Regions from separate parts of the Sphingobium sp. EP60837 genome, predicted to be linked through region 3. Evidence: riboswitches for the same ligand, from Rfam matches in the RefSeq annotation. Region 3 holds a riboswitch; each other region holds the start of a gene.
What was found. Region 3 has a riboswitch for cobalamin ahead of EP837_RS16930 (DUF1636 domain-containing protein). Riboswitches for the same ligand answer to the same signal wherever they lie in the genome.
Positions count from the first base shown of each region.

Region 1: it holds a riboswitch for cobalamin, as region 3 does, so the genes downstream of both, EP837_RS15210 (TonB-dependent receptor) here and EP837_RS16930 (DUF1636 domain-containing protein) in region 3, are expected to answer to the same signal.
Region 2: it holds a riboswitch for cobalamin, as region 3 does, so the genes downstream of both, EP837_RS04855 (TonB-dependent receptor plug domain-containing protein) here and EP837_RS16930 (DUF1636 domain-containing protein) in region 3, are expected to answer to the same signal.

Region 1 is NZ_CP015987.1:482,323-485,594, reverse strand. Features, by position in the region: gene EP837_RS15210 (TonB-dependent receptor) at 25-2,046, opposite strand; cobalamin riboswitch at 2,228-2,473, opposite strand; gene EP837_RS15205 (hypothetical protein) at 2,752-2,931, opposite strand; gene EP837_RS15200 (LysR family transcriptional regulator) at 3,049-3,272, opposite strand, start outside.
Region 2 is NZ_CP015986.1:990,292-993,563, forward strand. Features, by position in the region: gene EP837_RS04850 (ABC transporter substrate-binding protein) at 1-176, shown strand, start outside; gene EP837_RS04855 (TonB-dependent receptor plug domain-containing protein) at 213-2,051, opposite strand; cobalamin riboswitch at 2,225-2,464, opposite strand; gene mobA (molybdenum cofactor guanylyltransferase) at 2,530-3,066, shown strand; gene cobA (uroporphyrinogen-III C-methyltransferase) at 3,149-3,272, opposite strand, start outside.
Region 3 is NZ_CP015987.1:867,546-870,817, forward strand. Features, by position in the region: gene EP837_RS16925 (alpha-glucosidase) at 1-1,174, opposite strand, end outside; cobalamin riboswitch at 1,257-1,448, shown strand; gene EP837_RS16930 (DUF1636 domain-containing protein) at 1,617-2,024, shown strand; gene cobT (nicotinate-nucleotide--dimethylbenzimidazole phosphoribosyltransferase) at 2,021-3,037, shown strand; gene EP837_RS16940 (histidine phosphatase family protein) at 3,034-3,272, shown strand, end outside.

The sequences.
Region 1 (3,272 bases), 390 kb from region 3:
CCGCCGTGGCCTTCCCAATGCTCATTAGAAGCTAAACTTTGCCCCTACACGGAGCAAGCGCGGTTCCACCACGCGGCTCAGGCGTCCCTCGACCGGCCCGCCAGCGTCAAAAGAAGGAACATAGGATTCATAAAAATAGGCGATGTCCTTGTCCCGGCTGGCGAGGATGTTGAGCAGCTCTCCATAAATTTGGATGTTTTTGCCCTTCCATGCGGCGCGGGCGTTGACGATGCTGCTACCGGGGTCGCGCACGCTATTGTCCTCGATCAGTGGCGATGGGCCGAGATGGCGGACGCGGATGCTGGCTTCCCAGGGATCGAGGACCAGTGCGGCTCCTGCGGAGGCGGCGTTTTTGAACGCATTGGGGATATGGTCGCCATTGTCGAAGCGCGAATGGCTGGCGGTGTAATTGCCGTCGAAAGCGAGCCAGGGGAAGGGCCGCCAGAACGCGACAAGCTCATAGCCATGGCGGCTGCTGGCGCCGCTAGGCTCAACCGCATTGGAATCGCCTACAAAGCGCAACTCGCTGCCGACATTCAGCCACCAATAGGTGGCGGTGAAAGAGAAGCCGGGCAGTTGCAGGCGCGCGCCCAATTCCTTGCCGGTGCCGCGGACGAGCAGGGGAACCGGCGTGGTGACGTTCACTGCGCCGCGCGCGTCGTTGGAATGGAAGCCCCGGCCCCAATTGGCGTAAACTTCGATGCGGGGACTGAGTTGATAAGCGATCGCGGCCTTGGGTGAAACGAGGGTGTCCGACCCGCTGCCTTCCCCGAGCGCGGCGGCGGCGGCGTCCCTTGCCGTGACCGAATAATGATAATAGTCGCCCCGCAGGCCACCGGTCAGGCGCAGGCCGGGTAGCGGGGTAAGGGTCGCTTCACCATAGAGGGCGGCGGAGGCTTCGTTCACCCGGTAGCGCCCGAGCGAGGAGAGGAAGACCCGATCGGCGGTGCGGTCGACCCCGACATTGCCGATCGCGTCATAGCGATTTTCGGTGCCGATCTTCAGTTGTACCGCGGGATTGACGTCCCAGCGCTTTTCGCCGGTAAGGCCAAGGACCCACCGGCGATCGAATTGCTCGATCTGCGCGCTGGTCCCGTCCGGGTCGGCGTAGGTGGGGTTGGAGAACATCGTCCAGTCATAAAATTGAGCGTAGAGATTGGCGCGCCATGTCGGCTGGACGGCGGCGAGATTGCCGATGATGCGCGTCGTTTCGCCGCGCGCGGAAGGGTCTGGCGAGCAGAAGACGTCCGGACATTGGAGCGTGCCGATGATCCGTTCGGGAATCTGCTCGGTAGGGCGCCAGGTCGAGCGATAGGCGTGGAGCGAGGCTTCGAGCTTTCCGGCCCCGGCCGGGATCGCATATTTGGCGAAGCCCGCATAATGGCGCAGATGTTCCGGCTCTTCCCAGGGACCATCATAAGCCTTGGCCTGGGCGACGAGCGTGAGATCGCCTCCACCGGCCTTGACCGTGCCGCCTGCCGCCAGCCTGCGCCAGCCATAGGAGCCGCCCTCCGCCGATATCCAGGGCCGGTCATAGCCGTCGATCGTGGTCATATAGGCTGCGCCCGCCAGCGCGAAGTCGCCGCCATCGGCGCGATAGGGACCTTTGCGAAAATCCTCCCGCGCGACGATTTCCGGGATGAGGCCGTTGAGGTCGAGATAGCCATGGCCATGCCCGTGGGTGCGGAAGTTCATCTGCACGCCGTCAATGTAAGTGGTGAAGTCCGACCCATGGTCGAGGTTGAAGCCACGCAGGAAATATTGATTGGCCTTGCCGCTGCCCGAATGTTGGGCGGCGACCATGCCGGGCACGGCTTCGAGTAGTTCGGCGACGCGCAGCAGCGGGCGGACAAGCAGGTCCGCGCCGCCGACGCTGCCTTCGCTCGCCGCATGGGCGGTGCCGATCTTGTCCTCTCCCCGGCCGAAAACGATGATGGTGGCGGCCGCTTCGGCGGCTGCCGCATCATCGGCGGCAGTGGCGGGAGAAGCCGAAAGGCTGGCGGTGAGGGCGCAGGCGACCCAGGCCAAATCGCTGTGAGATTTCATGTCGTTCACTCCGGGCGTCTGGCGACATCCGGTAAGAGACCTGCCGCCCTAGCGAACGGCCGGCGCACGCAGGCAGCCGGACGCCCCCAAGGCGGCCGCCAACGTCACCGAAGCGGCCTCCACCGCTCGTTCGTCGCTCAGACGGAAATCACCGTGCCGCGGCCATCCCCTGGGCCAAGGCAAGAGCGACCATACGCCGGCAGGTCTCCTGGCTCGCGGGTCGTCGCTTGATGCACGGCCTTCCCGGAGCTCGCATGACTTAGCGTCCGCCCAGTGACTTGCACCCTCCTGCTTGTGAGGTGGGGCGATGTGCATCGCGCTCGCCGCTTACAGTTGCAGGGACAGCCTCGGCTTCGGGAGGCGGATGCCCCCCTTACCGTGTTCCCTTTTAAGCCTCTTTCGAGGCACCGGCGCGATCTTTGTCCGGGTGAACCGGACGGGGTGGCGATAGCGAGGGTGCGGGGGAGAGGCAAGGGGGTGGTTGGGTGGGGAGAAGTGGAGGGGGACTTGGAAGGGCTGTTGAGGACCAATGACGGTCGCCAGTTCTGGTCACCCCGGACTTGGTCCGGGGTCTCGCTTAACTTTGCCGATCAGAGGAAGCGGGATGCAGGCTCAAGGCCGGGATGACGGAGGAGTTGTCGGTCGGAGCGCTTCTTTCGCCCCGGCTCTCTGCCTGAAGGGGGGAGGGGGAATGGCTGTCGTTGCTCAGTTCAGCGCGTTGCCGGAGTTGCGCTTGAGGCGCAAGGCCATGGCCTGGTAGCGGACGGCGCGTTCGTTATGCAGTGCGATGGTCGCCTGGTCTGCTCCGCGCTGCCGGGCTTCTCTGGCCTGCCGCGCTTCCAGTGCCGCGCAGGCGGAAAAATGTGATGCGTCGTGGGGGCGCATGGCCCAATCCTCTCTCTGATTTCTTATGGCCGTCCCTATATCACTGGGCCGGTCGCGGCGGCAATAAAACAGATTAGAGTTGAAAAAGCATCAACTTTTGAAGCTATTTTGGCCGTCTCAGTGCTTGGATGCCGGCACGTTCCAGGGGGCATTGCGGAAGGTTTGGCGGAGAAAGGCGATGAAGGCATCGACCGCGGGGGGACGGCCCGCCGCGCGGGGATGGACGGCATAGACGGCGAGGTCAGAGGGGCCTTCCCAGCCATCGAGCAGGCGGACGAGCTTTCCCTCGGCGAGAAGCGGGCCAACGTCCCAGAGCGAGCGGAGTGCAATGCCGGCACCGG
Region 2 (3,272 bases), on a different replicon from region 3:
TCGTCGAGAGCGGCAGCGAGAATGTCGTCGATCAGGGAACGGAGATGCTGCACCATCCGGCGCTGCGTTCCATCCCCCGCATCCGCGTTCCGCAGGCGTGGACGGTGTGCGGCGGCCCCGCCTATGTGGAGGCCGCGCGCAGTATCGTGGCGCAGGTCACCGTTGCGCAGAATTGAGGGGCTGAGGCTCACGCCAGCCCCTCTCGCCAGGCTTTAGAAGCGGACACGCACGCCGCCAAAGGCCGAGCGGCCATAGGTGTTGTAACCATAGACCGTCGAGTATTCTTCATCGGCGAGATTGTCGATGCGGCCGTAAATCTCGAGATGTTCGTTGATCGGGAAGGATGTACGGACGCCCAGCAGAGCATAGCCGTCAAGTCGCTGCGTATTGGCAGCGTCGTTGAAGCTGTCGCCCACCATGGTCAGCGTAGCGCCCATCGACAGGCCGAAGGACCAGACATAGTCGGCCGAGACGCTCACCGCATTCTTGGCACGGCGGGGCAACAGCTTGCCTTCGTTGATGCCGCCTTCCGACCGGTCGATCGCGTCGATATAGCTGTAGGCAGCCGTGACGGTGAGCGCATCGACGGGCTTCAGCGTGACGGCGGCCTCAACACCCTTGGCCCGGGTCCGGGTCAGGTTGATATATTGACCGAAGGGCAGGATGAAGCCGTCGAAATAGAGCTGGTCGCGTGTGTCGCGGCGGAAGGCGGTGACGGAGATCATCGCGCGGCCGCCCACGACGCTATGATCGAAACCGATGTCGTAGCTCTTCGACTTTTCGGGCCGAAGGGCGGGATTGCCGTTGAAGCCATCATAAAGTTGATAGAGCGATGGCGCCTTGAAGCCTTCGCCATAGCTGGCGCGGATGTTGGTGCGGCCAGCATTGGGCGTGTAATTGGCGTTGGCGCCGAGCGTGGTCGCACCGCCGAACTGGCTGTGATCGTCGTGGCGCACGCCGCCGGTGAGCGAGAGGCCGGTGAAGGGCTTCACGACGGCGAGGGCATAGACGCTGTCGATATTCGCCTTGGCGCCGCCGCTGCCGAAGCCGTAGAAATCATAATCCGGCCGCTCATGCTCATAGCCGAAGACCAGCTTGGCCTGATCAATGGGCTGATAGACGCCCTCATATTCGAAGCGAAGGTTGGTGCCCGAATAGCCATAATCCCCGAAGGGCGAGAAATAGTCGCGATCGTTACGAAGCCAGGTGACGGCGCCCCGCTGGGTCAGCTTGCCGTCGAACAGGGCGAGGTTGATGCCCGCATAGCCGACATATTGGTTCAGCTTGCTGCTGTCCGTCGACTCCATCGGCGCGCCGAAGAAGATGTCGGTGTCGAGATCGGCGTGGATATAATAGCCGCGCAAATCGAGGCTGAGATTGTTGGTGAAGGCGAGCTTCAGCTTGGCGTGGGTGGCGATATTCTCATAGCCGTCCTTTTCCGTGCCGCCCTGGGCGGCGGAAATGCCGTCAGTGCGAAAATAAGCGACGCCCACGCCGCCCGACGCGATGCCGCTGCTGCCGGACACATCGGCTTTGGCGTTCAGCGTGTCGGCATAGCCATAGTCGATCGAGGCGCTGCCGCCGAAGCCTTCGGCAGGCTCGCCGGTCATGATGTTGACGACACCGCCAATCGCCTGGCTGCCATAGACGACCGAGTTGGAGCCGCGCAGTATCTCGACTCGGCGGATGTTGCCGGTCAGGAGATTGCCGAAGTCATAGAGATCGCCGATGCCGCTGGGGTCGTTGACCTTGACGCCGTCGAGCAGCACCAGCGTTTGCGTCGTTTCCGCGCCGCGGATCGAGATACCCGTAACCCCGCCCACCACATCAGCACGGTTGAACCGTACGCCCGGCGTCGTGATCAGCAGGTCGGCGATGCTGACCGACTGGCGCGTTTCGATGGTCTGTGCGTCGATTACGGTGACGGCCTGGCCGACTTCATCGCGAGGCTGCTCGATGCCGAGCGCGGTGACGATGATCTCGTCATTATCCCCTGCGAGCGCGGGGGTGGCGGCGAGAAGCGCCAGCAGTGAAATTCCGGTCTTGAACATGTTCGTCTTCCCTGAGCGTCAGGCGACTCTTGGGCGAGGGTCTCCGCGCAAACGGCCGGACACGCGGTAAGGACAGACGCCAGCGCCCCGCCCCGCGCACCGATGCGGCCCCCGCCGCTTCGCGTCGCTCAGACGGAAAACACCGTGCCCGGACCTATCCCTGGATCCTGGACAAGAGCGACCATGCGCTGGCAGGTCTCCTGGCTCGCGGGTCAAGGCAGCGATGCACGGCCTTCCCGGGCCGTCTGGCCCAGTGGCTGGCCCCCATCGCCTCCCCTTTGAAGACGGCGGGTTCCACAGTGCATCGCGCTCGCCGCTTACAGTTGCAGGGACAGCCGCGGAATTGGATAGCCACGCTATCCGCACCGCATTCCCTTTCAAGCCCAATGGGCACCGGCGCGATCTTCTTATGTCAGCGGTTGCCCGCTCACGCGCCGCGCCATAGGGGAAAGCAGAGGTTCTGCCAAGGAGTGGATCGATGCGATTGCTGGGCGCGGTGCTAGCCGGTGGGCGATCCAGCCGGTTCGGGAGCGACAAGGCGCTGGCCGTGATGCCGGACGGGCGCATCCTGCTGGAGCATGCGATGGCGGCGATTGCGCCGCATGTGGAGGCGGTGGTGGTTTGCGGCCGGGCGATGGAGGGGGTGACGGGCCTACCCGATCGGCCTGCCCCAGACATGGGGCCGCTGGGCGGGCTGAACGCGGCGCTGCATCATGCGGCAGGCCAGGGCTTTGACGGGGTGCTAACGATCGGGTGCGACATGCCGGTCTATCCGGCCGCGCTGGCGGAGGCGCTGACCGCAGATGGCGCGGCGGTGCTGAAGGGGCAGCAACTTGCCGGGTTCTGGCCCGCTTCGCTGGCGGGAGAGCTGGACGCGCACCTGGCCGAAGAGAATAACCGCTCCATCTATGGGTGGCTGGAGCGGATCGGCGCGCAGATCGTGGACCGGGCGGATATCGTGCTGCCCAATATCAACCGGCCGGAAGATCTTGATGGTTTGCGCTATCAGGACTGAGCCTGTCGATGCCCCTTACCTTCCTTCCAACTAAGGCAGGGGCATCGACAAGCTCAAGGCGAAGGTGCGGAGGGCTGAGCCTTCAAGCCTGAAGAGCGACGCTTGCGGCGACCTCACCAGGCATGGCCGTGCCCGCCACCGCTTCGCCAATCAGAAGCAGGGTCGGATCTTCATCGCTGATCGTGGCGACCAGGAAGGCAAGCGCG
Region 3 (3,272 bases):
GCCAATTGGCGATAGCCTCCGGGTCCTGCAGCCGCTCGAAGGGGATATCGACCTGCGTGATCCCCAGTTCCTCCCCCTGATAGAGGATCGCATTGCCGCGCAGCGCGACCAGAAGCGCCATCTTCTGCCGCGCGAACGCCGACCGGTCCTCCATCGCGCACCAACGCGACAGGGCGCGTGGCGCATCATGATTTTCGAACGCCCAACTCGGCCATCCCATGCCCGGCTTATCAGGCCAGCGCGCGACGGTTTCGGCGACCAGCGCTGGGGTCAGCGCCGCAGCATAAAGGAAATCAAATCCATAGGCGCTGTTCAGCCGCTTTTCTCCGGCCGTATAAGCTTTCATCTCTTCCTCGGCGCGGTTGCCGCCGACTTCGGCCATGGTGAAAATCGCCCCATAACGGTCGGTGAGCGCCCGGATGCGCTCGACAAAGCCCAACATATCGGGATGCGATTGGCTGTAGCGGCGAATCTGATAGTCGAACGGCCGGGTGCGCGGCTTGCCATCGTCCGGTGCAGGCGGATTGTCGCGCAGCATAGGGTCGTGCATCGCATGATTGAGCGCGTCGAGCCGGAAGCCGTCCACGCCCCGCTCCAGCCAAAAACGCATGGCGTCCAGCAGCGCATCCTGCACCTTGGGATTATGGACATTCAGTTGCGGCTGGCTGCTAAGAAACTGGTGCATATAATATTGCCCTCGGCGCGCGTCCCAGGTCCAGGCCGGGCCACCGAACACCGACTGCCAGTTGCACGGCGGCGTGCCGTCGGGCTTTGGATCGGCCCAGACATACCAGTCATGCCGGGGATTGCCCTTATTCTCCCGGCTTTCGCGAAACCAGTCATGCAGGTCCGATGTATGGGCATAGACCTGATCGATCGTGACCTTGAGGCCCAGTTCATGCGCCCGCGACACCAGCGCGTCGAAATCCTCGATCGTGCCGAATATCGGATCGACCCCGCAATAATCCGCGATGTCATAGCCAAAGTCGCGCATCGGCGACGTGAAGAAAGGCGAAATCCAGATCGCGTCGGCCCCCAACCGGGCGATATGCTCCAGCCGCCGCGTGATGCCGGGCAGATCCCCGATCCCGTCGCCATCGGAATCCTGAAAGCTGCGCGGATAGATTTGGTAGATGACGGCGCCCTTCCACCAGGGCTGGCCGGAGTCGCTCATGGGTGACGCTCCCTTGCTGCACCCGCAGCATACACATGTCCCCGCCGCCATCTACCGCTTGCGAGCAGGCCATCGCCGCTTTATCAGCAGCCCCGCGACAGGTTCCCCGTTAGGGGATCAAAAGGGAAGTCGGGTGCGATACCCGCGCTGCCCCTGCAACTGTAAGCGGTGAGCGGACCGGCCACAGCGCCATTGGGGATCAACTGTTCCCGAGAAGGCGGCCGGAAAGCACTGACCCGTGAGCCAGGAGACCTGCCTGCCGCAGTCGTTCTTCGACCGGACAGGGTGTGCCGGGCGAACGGGGTCTCCCTCGCGCAGCGACAGCCATCGCCTTTCCGGTCCGCTTGCTTGCGTGCCTGGACAAGGCTGTTCGCGGTTCAAGAAGCGGGAGGACCCTGATGACGGTCTTTCATGTGCATATGATTATGAAAGGGCGCGTCTGATGCTGCGCCCCGTACAAGATCGAGCGTCGGTGGTCGTCTGCTCCACCTGCCGCCTGTCCGCCGACCAGCGGGAGGATGCGGAAGGCCGCCGCGGCGGCGCTCTGCTGGTGGAAGCGATGCGCGATCTTCAGGCGCAGGAGTCCGCCTACGCTGCCGTCGCCGTGCAGGACATGCCCTGCCTCTTCGCCTGCCAGCGCCATTGCACCGTGCATGTGCGTGGACAGGGCAAGGTCGGCTATGTGCTGGGCGACTTCACGCCCGATGCGGATGCTGCCCGCGCCATCCTCGACTACACGCTCCGCCACGCCGCCAGTGAGGAAGGCGTCGTGCGCTATGCCGACTGGCCGCAGGGGGTGAAGGGCCACTTCATCGTCCGCACGCCTCCCGAAGGCTTTGTCTGCACATGATCCGCTTCGAGGACAGAGCCGCCTTCGACCGGGCGCTCGACCGACTGCCGGAGCCGGATGGGAGCGCCATCGAAGCCTCCGCCGCCCGCCAGGCGCAACTCACCAAGCCCGCCGGGTCGCTAGGCCGCCTGGAGGAAATCGCGCTGTTCATGGCGGGCTGGCAAGGCAGGGAGCGTCCGCGCGCCGACCGCATCCGCGCCGCCATCTTCGCGGGCAATCATGGCGTTGCAGCCCGTGGCATCAGCGCATTCCCCCCAGCAGTAACTACGCAGATGGTGGCGAATTTCCAGGCAGGAGGCGCAGCGATCAACGCGCTCGCCGCCTCCTGCGGAGCCGAGCTTTCCATCGTCCCGCTCGACCTCGACCGCCCGACCGCCGACATATGCGAAGCCCCGGCGATGAGCGAGGCGGAATGTCTCGACGCGCTCAACGCTGGCGCGGCCGCCGTGACGGCAGGCACCGATCTGCTGTTCGTTGGCGAAATGGGCATCGCCAACACCACGCCCGCCGCAGCCCTTTGCGCTCAATCCTTCGGCGGCCTCTCCCCGGACTGGATCGGCAGGGGCACCGGCGTCGATGATAACGGCTTGGCGCGAAAAGCGGATGCCGTGGCAAAGGCCCTCGCGCTCCACGGTCCCCATTGCACCAGCGCCTTCGAGACGCTCCGCCGCCTCGGCGGGCGTGAGATCGCCGCCATGGCCGGAGCAATCCTCGCCGCCCGCCACCTGAGCGTGCCCATGCTGCTGGACGGCTTCATATCCAGCGCCGCCATCGCCCCTCTCGCCCGCGACAATCCGGCCATCACCGCCCATTGCCTCGCCGCCCATAATTCGGCGGAAACAGGCCATGCCCGGCTCCTTCAGGCACTCAGGCTGAAACCGCTGCTGCAGCTCGACATGCGTCTTGGCGAAGGGAGCGGCGCTGCCGTCGCCGCACAGATCGTCCGTTCGGCGCTCGCCGCTCATGCCGGCATGGCGACCTTCGCAGAGGCCGCCGTAGCAGGCGCGCTGTGAACAGCTTTGCCCTCCACCTGATGCGCCATGGCGCGCCGCAAACGCCGGGCCTGCTGCTGGGCCATAGCGATGTGCCGCCTGATCTTGACGCCATGCAGCCCTGCCTCGAACGCGCCCGCGCCGTCGACTTCGCGCAAGTCCTCAGCTCCGACCTCGGCCGCGCCAGCAGCCCCGCGGCACTCATCGCTGCAGAGCGCGCGGTGCCTCATCACGCCGGCGCCCGCTGGCGCGAATT